DNA from 2 places in the Fodinicola acaciae genome. Region 1 is predicted to be linked to the other one. Evidence: riboswitches for the same ligand, from Rfam matches in the RefSeq annotation. Region 1 holds a riboswitch; the other holds the start of a gene.
The links. A riboswitch is a leader RNA that binds a small molecule or an ion and turns the genes downstream of it on or off. The one in region 1 is predicted to bind cobalamin.
Positions count from the first base shown of each region.

Region 1 (7,675 bases):
CCTCGATCCCGACGGCGCCGCACCATCAGACAAAGAAACCGCGAAGCCGCGCCGGGAGTTGCATCTGCACACCGGTCGCGACGGCCGCCTCGCGTTGCGCGGCATCCTGGACGCGGAGACCGGTTGTCTGTTGCAGGACGTGTTGTCGCCGTTGGCCAAACCAGAGGGCGAGGACGGCAAGCCGGATCCTCGATCGGCGGCCCAGCGCAACGGTGACGCGCTGGCCGACATTCTCAATCTCGTGGCTGATACCGGGAAGTTGCCGATCCAGGGCGGCGAGCGGCCGCACCTGATGGTGACGATCTCCTGGGAGATGCTGCGCGACTGCCTGGGTGTGGCGCGCGCGTACGAAGGCCTGACCATCAGCCCGGAAACCGCCCGCCGGCTGGCCTGCGACGCGGACATTATTCCGGTCATCCTCAATTCCGAAGGCGTCTCGCTGGATGTCGGCCGCAAGGAGCGCCTGGCCGGTCCAGAGCTGCGGAAAGCGTTGATCGCCCGGGACAAAGGTTGTACGCGGCCGGTCCGGCATACGAGAGCGCATCACATTGTGTCGTGGGTCGATGGTGGCACCACGTGCCTGGAAAATTGCGTGTTGCTCTGCGACCGGCACCACCGCGAAATTCACCATACCGACTGGACCGTACGGATGAACAACGGCCACCCCGAGTTCATCCCACCACTCGATGTGGACTACGAGCAAAAGCCGCTCCGAAACACCTACCACCTGTACGGCTGAACCGAACAGGTGGACCACCAACCAACAACACAAACGCTCGCTCCCCGCCCCAGCAACCAGAAAGCCGAGACGATGGCCAAGCGCGTGGTTGCGTCTTCGCGGCGTGCCACGAGTGCGAATGTGTTGACGGGTCGATCGCGGACTCTCGTGAGCCAGGATTCTGTGGGAAGCCGAGTGATTCGGGCGATGGGTGCCCGTAGCCGCGCCGCTAGATGAGCCGGATCTTGCCGTTGATTCCTTCCAAGCGGGAGTTGGATACGCCTCGGGTGATGGCGACGATGATTCCGTCGACGTGTCGTTTGATGCATTTGACGAGAGCGAGCGCCTCTGGGAGGCGACAGCCCATCTCGCTGGCGCACCACGTCTTAGGTATGCTGCGGCGTTTCCGGGCGGCGGCACGCTGCGGTAGAATTCTGGTTTGTGGTCATCAAGGTTTTACTGGCTGGCGCGGAGCGCGGACCGCAGCCGCCGCCATTGAGCGATCCTGGCTGACCCAGGCGACTCGGCTGGCTTCTCGACGCCGATCCGTCGCAGCCCATCGAACCGGGAATCGGTGAGATGCCGTCACGGCTCGTGAGGATGTCAGGAGTCGCACCGGCGGCATCAACAGGTCCTTCGACCAGGCGTGCAGCCGATGGCGTTTGCGCGCGTACGAGCGGAAATGCCAAGCAATGATCGAATCCCTTAGCGAACACGGCACGCAGCGTTTCACGGTTGCCGTTGCAGACGACAGTCCGGCGGACAAGCCGGCTGAGCGTCCGTCTTGTCGGCCGCACCAACGACAGCCAACGTGGCAGATCAAGTCCGACGATCAGATCGACGAATGAAAGCGGGCTATCCAGCCACGAGCGTACGCCGAGTCGAGTCCGTCCATGTCCGCCTTATCGGAGATCGGTTGACTCTGACACGATGTCATGGTCTGAGATGAGGTCGCCATGTTGAGTATCGGGGACACTTGTGCGCGGCGATGCTGGACGACAACGTGTCGCTGGCGGAGTTGCGCGGCATGCTACGACTTCGCCAGGCGGAGCTCGAACAACGCATCCAGGCCCACACCGGCCGGCTCGCGGAGGTGGCGCGGCGACTCCGATCGATCGAGACGGGATTGATCGTGACCAACGACACTCTGAAATCGCATCGCTGCCGGCGCAACGGATCGCGCAGGTCCGCGCTGAAGTCAACGACATCAGCGAGATCGGCGCCACCGTCGACATCCTGCTCCGGAAAATCCCCAAAGACGAACCGATCACCATTCGCACCTTCTATGGTCGTCTGGACGGCTCGAAAATCGACGTAGCCGTTGGGATCCCGCTCACCGATCACGCAGAGCCAGTCGATGGCCTGGACATCGTCGGAATTGCCGGCGGAGGAACGTGCCGCGACCGTCATTTACCGCGGCCCGCGAGAGGACATCGCCGACGGTTGACATCGCTCTGGAGAAACAGGGCCTGGAATCATACGGCCTTTATCGACAGATCGATCGCGACGGCATCGTCGAGCGGCAATGCCCGGTCCGTGAAGCCTAACGGTCCTCCAGGTCGCCTTCGGTCTCCAGGTAGATCTGTTGCAAGGCACGAAGAGTCGCCGGATCCGGCTCACGCCAGAGCTGCCGGTCCGCCGCCTCCAACAGCCGCTCGGCGATGCCGTGCAGGGCCCACGGGTTGGACTCGTTGAGGAATTTCCGGTTTTCCGGGTCGAGCGCGTACGTCGAGGCCAACTGCTCATACATCCAGTCCGGCACGACATCGGCGGTCGCGTCGTAGCCAAACAGATAGTCGACGGTCGCGGCCAGCTCGAACGCGCCTTTGTAGCCGTGCCGGCGCATCGCGGCGATCCAACGCGGATTCACCACACGTGAGCGGAAAATCCGTGCTGTCTCCTCGGTGAGCGACCGGGTGCGTACGGACTCCGGACGCGTGCTGTCACCGATGTAGGCGGCCGGAGCCTCGCCGGTCAGTGCGCGTACGGTGGCGATCATGCCGCCGTGATACTGGAAATAGTCGTCGGAGTCGGCGATGTCGTGCTCGCGCGTGTCGGTGTTTTTCGCCGCGATGGCGATCCGCCGGTACGCCGTGCGCATCGCGTCGCGCGCAGGCGCACCGTCCAGGTCGCGACCGTACGCGAATCCGCCCCAGGTCTGGTAAACATCGGCCAGGTCGGCGTTGTCGCGCCAGTTGCGGCTGTCGATCAGCGGCAGCAGACCGGCGCCATATGTGCCGGGTTTCGAGCCGAAGACTCGCAGGGTCGCCTGCCGCCGGTCGCCGTGCTCGGCCTCGTCGGCTCGTACGTGCGCGCGCACGAAGTTGTCCTCGTCCGCCTCGTCCAGGCCGGCGACCAACGTCACCGCGTCGTCCAACATTGCCACGACATGCGGAAAAGCGTCGCGGAAGAAGCCGCTGATGCGTACGGTCACATCGATCCGCGGCCGTCCCAGCTCGGCCACCTCGATCGGCGCCAAGCCGGTCACCCGGCGCGACGCGTCGTCCCAGTCCGGTCGTACGCCCAACAGAGCCAAAACCTCGGCGATGTCGTCACCGGCCGTCCGCATCGCACTGGTCCCCCACACCGACAGGCCGACCGAACGTGGCCATTCGCCGGTGTCCTCCCGATAACGCGCGAGCAGCGACTCAGCAAGCGACCGGCCGGTCTCCCAGGCGAGCCGGCTCGGCACCGCTTTCGGATCGACCGAATAGAAGTTGCGACCGGTTGGCAGCACGTTCACCAGGCCGCGCAGCGGCGATCCGCTCGGACCGGCAGGCACATAGCCGCCGTCGAGCGCGTGCAGGACGGCCGACATCTCGTCGGTCGTGCGGTCCAGCCGCGGCACGATTTCGGTTGCCGCGAAGGTCAGAATCCGCTCGACAGTGTCGTTGGAAACACCGAGAACATCGCGTACGACCTCGTCCGCCGCGGTCCAGCCGGCGGCCTCCATCCGCTCGACCAGCGACCGTGCCGTTGCCTCATGATCGTCCACAGTGGACAGTGAAGCGCCGTCGGTGAGACCGAGGGCTTCGCGCAGGCCAGGTAGCGCGTGGCGGCCGCCCCACAGCTGTCGTGCGCGCAACATGGCCAGCACCAGGTTGACCCGCGCCGCACCGATCGGCGCTTCGCCGAGAATGTGCAGGCCGTCACGGATCTGCGCGTCCTTCACCTCGCAGAGCCAGCCGTCGACGTGCAGCAGAAAATCGTCAAACTCCGCGTCATGCGGCCGGTCGTCCAGACCCAGATCGTGGTCCAGCTTGGCCGCCTGGATCAGCGTCCAGATCTGCGCGCGGATGGCCGGCAGCTTGGCCGGATCCATTGCCGCGATGTTGGCGTGTTCGTCGAGAAGTTGCTCCAGGCGGGCCAGATCGCCGTAGCTGTCGGCACGTGCCATCGGCGGCACCAGATGGTCGATCAACGTCGCGTGTGCGCGGCGCTTCGCCTGCGTACCTTCACCGGGATCGTTGACCAGGAAAGGATAAACCAGCGGCAGGTTGCCCAAAGCGGCGTCCGGGCCGCAGGAGGCGGACATGCCGACCGTCTTTCCCGGCAGCCATTCGAGGTTTCCGTGCTTGCCGACGTGGACCACCGCGTGCGCACCGAAATCCTCGGCCAGCCAGTGGTAGGCGGCCAGATAGTGGTGCGTTGGCGGCAGGTCGGGATCATGGTAGATCGCGATGGGGTTCGCGCCGAATCCGCGCGGAGGTTGCACCATCACCACGACGTTTCCACCGCGCAGGCCGGCAAGCACGATGTCGCCATTGTCGACGTACAACTGACCTGGCGGCGGTCCCCAGTGCTCTTCCATGCTCTGTCGCAGATCCGGCGGAAGCGTGTCGTAGAACGCGCGGTATTTCGCCGTGGAGATCCGGATCGGGTTGCCGGACAGTTGCTCGTCGGTCAACCACTCCGGATCCTGGCCGCCGGCCTCCACCAGCGCGTGCATCAGCGCGTCTCCGTCCTGCGCGGCCACACCGGGAAGATCTCCGACGACATAGCCGGCGGACCGCATCTTTTCCAGCAGCCGTACGACGCTAGCCGGCGTGTCCAGTCCGACCGCGTTGCCGATCCGGGAATGCTTGGTCGGATACGCCGACAACATCAGGACGATCCGGCGGTCAGCCGCGGCGACGTGCCGCAGCCGGCCATGCGCGACCGCGATCCCGGCGACGCGAGCGGCCCGCTCCGGATCGGCGACATAGCGCGTCAGGCCGTCGGAATCGGTCTCCTTGAACGAAAACGGTACGGTGATCAGTCGGCCGTCGAACTCCGGCACGGCCACCTGCGTGGCCACGTCCATCGGCGACAGGCCGTTGTCGTTGTCAGACCAGGTGTTCCGGTCGCTGGTCAGGCACAGTCCCTGCAGGATCGGGACATCCAGCTCGGCCAGTGCGCCGACATCCCACGCATCGTCGTCACCGCCGGCGGTGGCCGCCGCCGGTGTCGTGCCGCCGGCTGCCAACACGGTCACCACCAGCGCGTCGACTTTTCCCAGTCTGGCCAGCATTTCCGCTGGCGCCGTACGCAGAGACGCGCAGAACACGGGCAAGGTCTCACCGCCGGCCGCCTCGATGGCCGCGCATAGGGCTTCCACGAAAGCCGTGTTGCCAGCCACATGATGAGCGCGGTAGTAGAGCACGCCGACAACCGGACCGCTGCCAGTGCTCGTACGCTCCAACTCACCCCACAGCGGCATCGGTTCCGGAGCCGCGAAGCCGAAACCGGTCAACAACACCGTGTCGGACAGGAATGCATACAGATGCGCCAGATTCGCGGGTCCGCCATGCGCGAGATAGGCGTGCGCCTCGGCCGCGACGCCGATCGGCACGGTCGACAACTCCATCAGCTCGGCGTCCGGCAACTGTTCGCCGCTCAACACGACCAACGGAATGCCTTTGGCCAGCAGCGCATCCAGGCCGTCCTGCCAGGCACGGCGGCCACCGAGAACGCGCACCACGGCGAGGTCGATGTTTTCCAGCAGTCGCGGCAGATCGGCCACGTCCGTACGCGCCGGGTTGGCCAGCCGGAAATTCGCACCGCTCGCGCGGGCCGACAGCAGGTCGGTGTCCGACGTCGACAGCAGCAGGATCATGCCTGTGCATCCTCTCCTCCGGAGTCCGCGCTCCGGGGTCGTGGCACGACGACGGCGAGTGTTCTGGCTCCCGGATCACCGCTCACCCCGCGCCTTCCAGCCGTGTCGGCCGTGGCGTGTCGCGGGGGTCGCTTCCCGGTCACAGTGGCGGGACCGCGCCGGATTCGCACCGGCTTCCTGCACCGTCATCGCTGTTCAGTTGGCAGCCCCACTCTAAGGCAGGTCTGGTCAAACGCGAAACGGCAAGTAGTATCCGGCGGGTGACGACATCCGTGCAGCGTGAGGCAGCCGACCGCTGTCCCGGAGCGCTGCGCGTGCATCCCGCCGCCGATGGCGGGCTGGCGCGCGTACGCCTTCCGGGTGGCGCGCTGACCGCCGCCCAACTCGCGATATTGCGGACGGCGTCCCAAGAACTCGGCGACGGCACACTCGAGCTGACCTCCCGCGCCAACATCCAGATCAGGGCTTTGCCGGCAGGCGCGGAAATCGATTTGGCACACCGACTGGCGGCGGCCGGACTGCTTCCGTCGGCCACGCATGAGCGGATACGCAACATCATCGCGTCGCCACTCAGCGGTCGTTCCGGTGGGCTGCTCGACGTACATCCGCTGGTCGCGGCGATCGATTCAGCGCTGGTGGACACGCCGTCGCTGGCGGCGCTGCCGGGTCGTTTCCTGGTCGTCGTCGACGACGGTCGAGGCGACGTGATCGGCCTGGCCGGTGATATTGGTCTCATCGCGACGAAATCCGCCGGTTTCGCGCTGGTCCTCGCCGGCCAGGACACCGGAATCCGGGTGCCAGCGGGAGATGCCGCCGCCACCGTACGCGCGACCGCCGAAGCATTTCTCGCCGAGCGCGTCGCCCAGGAATCGACTGCCTGGCGACTGGCCGAGTTGACCGACGGTCCCGCGAACGTCGCTCGGCGCCTCGCGCTAAGGGCCGGTGGCGAGATCAGCGCGTACGCGTCGGCAAAACCGACAACCGTCGGCCGGGATCCGCTCGTCGTCGGTGTGCCGCTCGGCCGGCTCACCGCGAACCAGGCTGCCGCGATGACCGTGGACGTACGAATAACGCCGTGGCGCAGCATTTTCGTTCCTGGCGGAGATGCCGAGGCTTTGCTGGCCGCTGGCCTGATCGTCGATCCCGACTCGGCGTGGATCGGTGTCACGTCATGTGCCGGTCGGCCGCGATGCGCGAGCGCGCTGGCAGACGTACGCGCCGACGCCGCACTTTCCGTCTCACATCTGACATCTGGCCGCCCCGTTCACTGGTCGGGTTGCGGACGCCGATGTGGCCGGCCAGCCGGCGACGCGATCGACATCGTCGCGACACCGGACGGATACCAGGTCGACGGCCGGCTGACCGCGTCGCCGGTCCAGGTTGTGAGAGGTCTCCGGTGACCGATTATCTCAAGGATGGCGCGGAAATCTATCGCCGGTCCTTCGCGACGATCCGCGCCGAGTCCGATCTCGGCAGGGTGCCACCCGACTTGGAAAAGGTGGCCGTGCGGATGATTCACGCCTGTGGCATGACCGATCTGGTCGACGATCTCGCGTGGTCGTCAGGCGTCGGCGCTATGGCACGTCAGGCTTTGCGAGGCGGCGCACCGATATTGTGTGACGCCGCCATGGTCGCCAGCGGCATCACGCGGCGCCGCTTGCCAGCCGACAACGACATCGTCTGTACGCTGACGGATCCGACAGTCCCCGAGCTGGCGAGGAAACTACGTACGACCAGGAGTGCCGCCGCACTGGAACTGTGGCGCGATCGCCTCGCCGGTGCAGTCGTCGCCATCGGCAACGCACCGACCGCGCTATTTCGGCTGTTGGAAATGGTCGCCGAAGGTGCCGGCACACCAGCCG
Region 1 is NZ_WOTN01000001.1:941,719-949,393, reverse strand. It holds gene GNX95_RS04340 (HNH endonuclease) at 1-739, shown strand, start outside; gene GNX95_RS44180 (transposase) at 948-1,151, opposite strand; gene GNX95_RS04330 (hypothetical protein) at 1,652-2,128, opposite strand; gene cobN (cobaltochelatase subunit CobN) at 2,262-5,813, opposite strand; cobalamin riboswitch at 5,850-6,015, opposite strand; gene GNX95_RS04320 (nitrite/sulfite reductase) at 6,074-7,213, shown strand; gene GNX95_RS04315 (precorrin-8X methylmutase) at 7,210-7,675, shown strand, end outside.

Region 2 (7,675 bases), on a different contig from region 1:
TCCGCGCAGAACATCGCCGACCAGATCAGCTACATCAAGAACCTCGGCCTGAACACGTTGCGGTTCGAGGGAAACTTCACGCCGGACGACATGCTGCGGCAGATGGACCGTGCCGGCCTGCTGGCGATGGAAGGCTGGCAGTGCTGCGACCGCTGGGAGGACCCGTCCAAGACGTGGCCGGCCGAGCTGAAGGCAAACGCGGCCAACCAGGCCTTCCACGTGGCCCAGATGCTCCGCGACCACCCGAGCGTTTTCACCTTCTACCACGGAAGTGACAACGAGCCGGACGCCGACAAGGAAGCCATCTACCTGACCGCGTTCACCGCCGCCGACTGGCAGACGCCACAGATCGCCAGCGCCGAATACAAGTCATCGGCCAAACTCGGGCCGTCCGGTTCGAAGGAAGGTCCGTACAACTACGTGCCGCCAAACTACTGGTGGGCCAACGGTACGCAGACCAAGCCGACCGACGACGACACCTTCACCAACGCCGGCAGTGCCTACGGTCTGGACACGGAGTCCAGCGCTGGCAACACGATCCCGACGACCAACTCGTTGAACCGGTTTCTGAGCAGCGCCGACCAGGACAAGATCTGGGACCTCAGCTCCACCAACGGCGGTGGCTCCGGGCCGGATATTTTCCACGTGTACAAATACAACAACTACACCAAGACCGGTCGGCTGGGTCAGTACAACACCCCGCTGTGGAACCGCTATGGCAAGTGGTCGGACCTCGCGTCGTACCAGCGGATCGCGCAGGTCGGCGAGTACGAGATCGCCCGCGCCCAGTTCGAGGCATATCTGGGAAACTCCAAGGACGAGGCCAACCCGAGCACCGGCCTGATCTACTGGATGATGAACAAGGCTTGGCCGTCGCTGCAGTGGAACATCTATGGCTATGACTTCGACCAGTCCGGTGTGTATTTCGGCACCAAGAAAGCCGGTGAGCCGGTGCATGTGATGTACGGCTACGACGACGGCTCGATCCGGGTGGCCAACCTGACCAACGACCGGCAGTCCGGCCTGACGGCCACCGCGAAGTTCATCGACATCAACGGAAAGGTGCAGGGCACCAGCCAGGCGGCCGTGCCGGCGCTGTTCAGCCAGGACGTACGCACGGTGCTGATGCCCAAGGTGCCGGCGGGCATTTCCAAGACCTACTTCCTTGAGCTGACGCTGACTCGCGGCCACGCGGTGGTCAGCCGCAATGTCTACTGGCTGTCCACCAAGAAGGACGACATCGACTGGAAGAAGACGCTCGGCGAAGGTTTCGGTGTCACCTATGGCAGCGGCGGTTATGCCGACCTGACCGGGTTGCAAAACCTGGGAAAGGCGACGGTCAAGGCGGCCGCGCACACCAGGATCGAGGGCCGTGACGCGGTGACAACGGTGACGATCCGCAACGTCAGCGGCGACCGTACGCCGGCGTTCTTCACCCGTGCGGATGTGTTGCGTGCGAACGTTTCCGGTGACAACCAGGTGTTGCCGATCCAGTGGAGCGACAACGAGGTCACGCTGTGGCCCGGTCAGCGCCAGACGATCACCGCGCGCTATCGGTTGTCGGAGCTGAAAGGTGCGAGCCCGCTGGTCAGCCTTTCCGGCTGGAACATCGGGAACCAGACAGTGCGAGCTCGATAGATCTGTGACGCAGCTCACAATCTGATCGATGGCGGTCGCGCCGTGGGACCTCCGTTTTCACTGGTGGTGTCCCGAAAACGGCGCGGCCGCCAGCTCGCTGTCGGCAAGTCCGTGATCTGCGAACGCGCCAGGCCGCCACTAACGTGGCTGATCTGCAGGATTTGTTGGACAGCGAGGAACGGAAGAGGTACGCATGCTTGTTCTCACGCCAACGGCCGCGCAGCTTGTGCACAACATCACCTCCGCACAGGGCGCACCGGACGGCGCCGGCCTGCGGATAGCACCAGCTGGTGACGCCCCACAGGACAACGCGATGGAGCTCCGGATCGCCACGGTGCCGGCCGAGAACGACCAGGTCATCGCCTCGGAGGATGCCAAGATCTTCCTTGCGCCGGAAGCATCGTCCTATCTGGACGACAAGATCCTGGACGCCGGCCTGGACGACAAGGGCAACCCGGCCTTCGTGCTGGCCGAGCAGAAAGCGCAGCAGTAACAACTAGACTCTGGCGAACTGGCTCGGCTGCCGAGCCGGTTCGCTATCTCCCGGCCAGATACGCGGCCAAGCCGTCAAGGTGTTGCCGCAGGCCAAACTCGAAAAGTGCGTCGATGTCGCTGGCCTCCTCGTCGGTGACCTGGAGCGTTGCGACCAACGGGAAACGGCCACCCGCGAAGATCTCGTCGACCAGCGGCTGCAGCCGGCCCCACTTCTGTTCGGTGCTGACACCGGAGTTCAGCTGGTTTTCCAGCTCGATGCCGCGGCTGAGCGCCAGGCCGCCCACGTAGACGTGCACGCTGGTGATCGCTCGCAGTTTCTCCAGGTCTGACAGCGCCAGGCCGGCCATCCCGTGGAGTTCCCATTCCACCTGGGAAATGCCGCTCGGCAGCAGCGGTGGCCGGCTGATCGAGCCGAGGATCACCGAGGCGGCCCAGGGGTGGCGGCGATACGTCCGCCAATGCAGACGCGCGACGGCGTCGAGGTGCGCCCGCCAGCCGGCCGGCCGGGGATCTGGCAGCGGCTCGGCGCCGAGCACGGTGTTGGCCATCCGCCGCTCGAGTTCTTCTTTGCTTGGCACGTAATGGTAGAGCGACATCGTGCCGACACCGAGGTCGGCGGCGATCCGGCGCATGGAAAGCGCTGACAGGCCTTCCGCGTCGGCCAGTGCGATGCCGGCGCGTACGACCGCGTCCACCGTCAAGGTGGGTGATGCCAAGGATTTCGCCAGCGGCGGCGGCGTACGCACCGCCGTCCCGGCTCCGGGCCGGGTCTCGACGAGTTCTTGCTGCCGCAGCCAGCTGAGCACCTTCGTCGCCGTCGCCATCGCGACACCCCAGTCCGCGGCGATCCGCCGCGTCGACGGCACCCGGTCTCCGGGTCGCAGCTCACCGCTCTCGATCTGCCGGCGGATTTCCTTGCCGATGACCACATACGGTGGATCGTCCGTCGCCATCGTCGTCTCCTCGCGTACTAGTGCGCTTTGCGTCTGACCATATCAGCGTACTAGTGCGCACTGCTACCTGAGGCGTAGTTTCTGCTTGCTGTCGCGGCAAAAGGCGATCGCGTTGGTACGGTGTACGAACAATCGGCCGGACCAGAGGATCGGGACGTATGACGACCACAGTTCAGGGAAAGTCCATCGCGGCGGGACCCCGGCGGTCCTGGTGGCGCCGGCCGTGGATCGTGCCGTTGGCCTTGCTGGCGTTGCTGTTCCTCGCCTTCTCGTTGCCGCCGTACGCGACGCTCAATCCGGCGCTTTCGCGCGTCCCATCCTCGTTTCCGTTGCACTATCCGCTGTTGGTCGCGCACGTCGGCTTTGCCACGGTCGCGATGGTGACCTGTTGTTTCCAGGTGTGGCCGTGGTTTCGGCAGCACTATCCGGTGGCGCACCGCTGGCTCGGCCGGACGTACGTCTTCGCCGGTGTGTTGCCGGCTGGACTATGCGGCCTGATCATCGGCGCGGGCACGCCATTTGGCCTCGTCGCCGCCGGAAGTGACATCTCGCTCGCGTTGTTGTGGCTGTTCTGCACGATGGCCGGCTATCGCATGGCGCGGCGGCGCCGCTTCGCCGATCACCGGCGCTGGATGATCCGCAGCTTCGCGCTCACGTTTTCCATCATCACCAACAGGATCTGGGGGATCATCCTGTTCATTGTGTTCCTGCCGCAGGCGACCGGACCGGAGGCGGCACAGCAGATCGGTCCGCTCGGCGCTTGGCTGGGCTGGACGACCGTGTTGCTGTTCACCGAATGGTGGCTGGTCGAACGCCGGAAAGCCTAGTGTCCCGAGTCTGACTCGGGACACTAGATCACTAGACTCGGTGCGTCTCCAGGGATTCCGGTGCGAACAGCTCGGCCGGCGTCAGCAGCCGCTCGGCCAGGCCCTGCTCGTACGAATAACGCAGGAAGGTGCTCAGCGTCTTTTCGTTGGCGCGCAGGCCATACGGCCAGAAGTCGGCGCCCATCACGCGGCGCGTGTGCTCGACCGCGTCGTAGAGCCACGGCAGCATGTAGCGCGTCGCGGCCGTTTCCGCCAGCTGCGCCTGGACCTCGTGTTTTGCCGCCGTGAACGCCTGAAAGAGTGACCGTGCCAGCCAGCGGTGCTGGTCGTAGATCTCGCGCCGCAGCACGATCACATGCATGATCGGGAAAATCCCGGTCTCGGCGAAGTAGGCCTCCTCCGCCAGCCGCGGTGCCGCCAACAGCCGGCGCAACGACCTGTCACCGTCCAACATGGACGGTGGCGTACGCGGACTGTAGAGCGCGTCGATCTCGCCGGCCAACAGCATCTCGGTCAGCGTACGGTCAGCCGGAATCGGCTCCACCTCGACACCACCTGGCAGCCGCAACTCGATTTTCTCCACGCGTCCCGGCTGGTGCAGGCCACCGGTCCGATAGCGAACGGATTCCACCGGCACATCGTGAAACTCGGCCAGGATGCCGCGCTGCCAGACGGCCGCGGTGACCTGGTATTCCGGCACGCCGACGACTTTTCCGCGCAGCTGCGCCAACTCGTGCATCGCATTGTCTGCACGTACGTAAATGCCGTTGTGCCGGAACGCGCGCGACGGAAACACTGGGATGGCGACGAACGGCGCGGCACCAAAAAGAGACAGGACGTACGACGAGAGCGACATCTCCGCGGCGTCGAACTCCTGATAGCGCGCCATCCGGAAGAAGGTCTCCTCGACCGGCAGCCGCAGATAGGTCAGATCGACCCCCTCGGGCCGGATCCGGCCGTCCGCGAGCGCCTGCGTGCGGTCGTAATCCCAGCATGCCAACGTGATCGGCACTCGTACGCTCACCGCGCCTCCAGGTAGGTCGCCGGGTATATGCCTATGCGTCGTAGTATTACCGGAACCAACTGAGCGTCCGGCCGGAACAGGAGGAGCGGACGGTGTCGCTGCGCCACGCGTTGCTCGCTTTGCTGGAGGCCGAGCCGATGAGCGGTTACAGCCTGGCCAGGTTTTTCGAGCAGTCGGTGGCCTACGTCTGGCACGCACCGCATTCGCAGATTTATCCGGAGCTGCGGCGGATGCACGAGGCGGGGCTGATTTCCGGCCGGTCGGAAGCGCGCGGCACCCACGCGACCAAGACGATTTACACGCTCACCAAAGAAGGACGCGCGGAGTTGGCGCGCTGGGTCGAGGAGGTCACGCCGTCGCAGCGCGAACGGGACGCCGGCTATCTCAAGGCGAGCTATCTGGAATACGCCAGCTTTGCCAGTGCGCGCAAGCAGTTTGAGGCACACCGCGCGCATCACGAGGAACAGCGGCGGCGCTGGGAGGCGCACGTACGCAACCTGGAAAACCGCGACACCGACCTGCTGCGCATCCGGCTCGCGCAAAACGCTGAGCTGGCCGACGCGGTGGTCGCGTACAAGGTGCACGTCTATCACGGCCTCATCGACCGTGCGAAACACGAAGTCCGCTGGGCCACCGCCGGCCTGAAGCTGGTCGACGAGCTGGAAGCCGGATTTCGCGCCGGAAAGAAGGCGGCGCCGCGCAAACGCAGGACCGGATAGCCGGCGCGCCCTGGCGTCTGGTTTCGCGCATCCAAGTGCCTCCCGACCCGCCGACGACTCAAGATATACGTATCGAGTGACCTAAACAACGCGGTGCGTAGTCTTTGCGGTGATTTCACGCGCTATGTCCGCGGAGACTGTTGTTTATGTCTCGCCATACCTATATCTTGGAATACGCGCCGGACCGGGCCCCCGACCGGCCCGGCGCACTCGACCGATGGTGCTGCCTGGTCGTCGGGCACGACTTCCATGGCGGATCGGTCATCGTTGTTTTTCCTGGGGTCGGAGCCCCCGGACCCCCGTCCGTGTGGTCGGGTCGCGTCGGGTGCCTGCGAGTTGGCGGCAGGCCTTTCCCCGCGTCGGATCGGATGGTCCGGTTCCGTTGGAAGTGGTGCGGCGATCGTCGATGGCGGCGCGGGCGTGTGATGTGGTCGCGGCGCGGGGCTCCTTGACACTGCGGAAACGGCTGTGGTTGCGTACGAGGGTTCGTCGACGGCAGTGGAGGAAGCCGGTGTGAATCCGGCGCGGTCCCGCCACTGTTAGCCAGGCCACCCAGCCCGGCAGCCAGGAACTCCGGCCGTCGATCCTTCGTCCCGAGGCGTGGACACCTCGAGGAAGGCGTGTCGATGCTGCGTGGCGTGCCGCTCGCACTGCTCGCGGGTACGTTGCTCGACGGCGTTCTCGGCGACCCGCGGCGCGGCCACCCGGTCGCGGTTTTCGGCCGCGTCGCGGCATCCCTGGAAAACCGGATGTGGGCCGACAGCCGACCACGCGGCGCGGCGTACGCCGCAACCCTCGTCGGCGGCGCGGCCCTGGTCGGCGTCGCCGGACAGCGGTCGTGGACGATCACCGCGGCGGCGACCTGGACCGTTCTTGGCGGCACCTCGCTCGTACGCGAAGGCCGGCACATGCGGACTTTGCTGGCCGGCGGCGATCTCCCGGCGGCACGGCAGCGGCTGAGCCACCTGTGCGGCCGCGACGCCACCGAGCTGGACGCGTCCGAGCTCAGCCGGGCGACCGTCGAATCGATTGCCGAAAACACCTCCGACGCGGTCGTCGCGCCGCTGTTCTGGGGTGCCGTGGCTGGACTGCCGGGCCTGCTGGCATACCGAGCGGTCAACACCTTGGACGCGATGGTCGGTCATCACAACCCGCGCTACGCGCGTTTTGGCTGGGCTGCGGCCAGACTCGACGACCTGGCCAACTGGCTGCCGGCGAGGATGACCGGCTTTCTCGCCGCGGCACTGGCCCCGACGGTCGGCGGCAATCCCGTCCACACCTTGCGAACGATGTTTCGGGACGGCGGCGACCATCCGAGCCCGAATGCCGGCCGGTGCGAGGCCGCGTTCGCCGGCGCGCTCGGCGTACGGCTCGGCGGCGCCAACCGCTACGGCGATCGCGTGGAGATACGCGGAAATCTCGGATCCGGCAGGGCACCGACGGCCGACGACATCGCGCGTGCTGCTCTGCTTTCCCGCCTGGTCGGCGCTGCGGCGGCGGTTTTGTTCGCGTTTACGCGAAAGGTGCTGTCATGAGCGGCGCGTTGTTGGTCGCCGGCACCACATCGGACGCCGGCAAGAGCATGGTGACCGCTGGCCTGTGCCGCTGGCTTGCTCGCCAGGGGGTCAAGGTCGCGCCGTTCAAGGCGCAGAACATGTCGCTCAACTCCGCGGTTACCCGCGATGGCGCGGAAATCGGCCGCGCGCAGGCCGCGCAGGCGGCCGCCGCCGGGATCGAGCCGGAGGCCGCGATGAACCCGGTACTGCTCAAACCCGGCAGCGACCGGCACAGCCAGGTCGTGTTGCTCGGCCGGCCGATCGCCGAAGTCAGCGCACTTTCCTACCATGAGGTGAAAGCGCGGCTCCGCGACGCCGTACTCGACTCGCTCGCGGACCTGCGCTCACGCTATGACGCGGTGATCTGCGAAGGCGCCGGCAGCCCGACCGAGATCAACCTGCGCGCCACCGACATCGCCAATCTCGGCCTGGCCCGCGCCGCTGGCCTGCCGACGCTGGTGGT
Region 2 is NZ_WOTN01000002.1:1,340,495-1,348,169, forward strand. It holds gene GNX95_RS21520 (glycosyl hydrolase 2 galactose-binding domain-containing protein) at 1-1,638, shown strand, start outside; gene GNX95_RS21525 (hypothetical protein) at 1,832-2,131, shown strand; gene GNX95_RS21530 (TetR/AcrR family transcriptional regulator C-terminal domain-containing protein) at 2,175-3,086, opposite strand; gene GNX95_RS21535 (DUF2306 domain-containing protein) at 3,245-3,913, shown strand; gene GNX95_RS21540 (substrate-binding domain-containing protein) at 3,945-4,937, opposite strand; gene GNX95_RS21545 (PadR family transcriptional regulator) at 5,030-5,656, shown strand; cobalamin riboswitch at 6,122-6,252, shown strand; gene GNX95_RS21550 (cobalamin biosynthesis protein) at 6,283-7,191, shown strand; gene GNX95_RS21555 (cobyric acid synthase) at 7,188-7,675, shown strand, end outside.
Region 2: another riboswitch for cobalamin. It lies ahead of GNX95_RS21550 (cobalamin biosynthesis protein); the one in region 1 lies ahead of cobN (cobaltochelatase subunit CobN).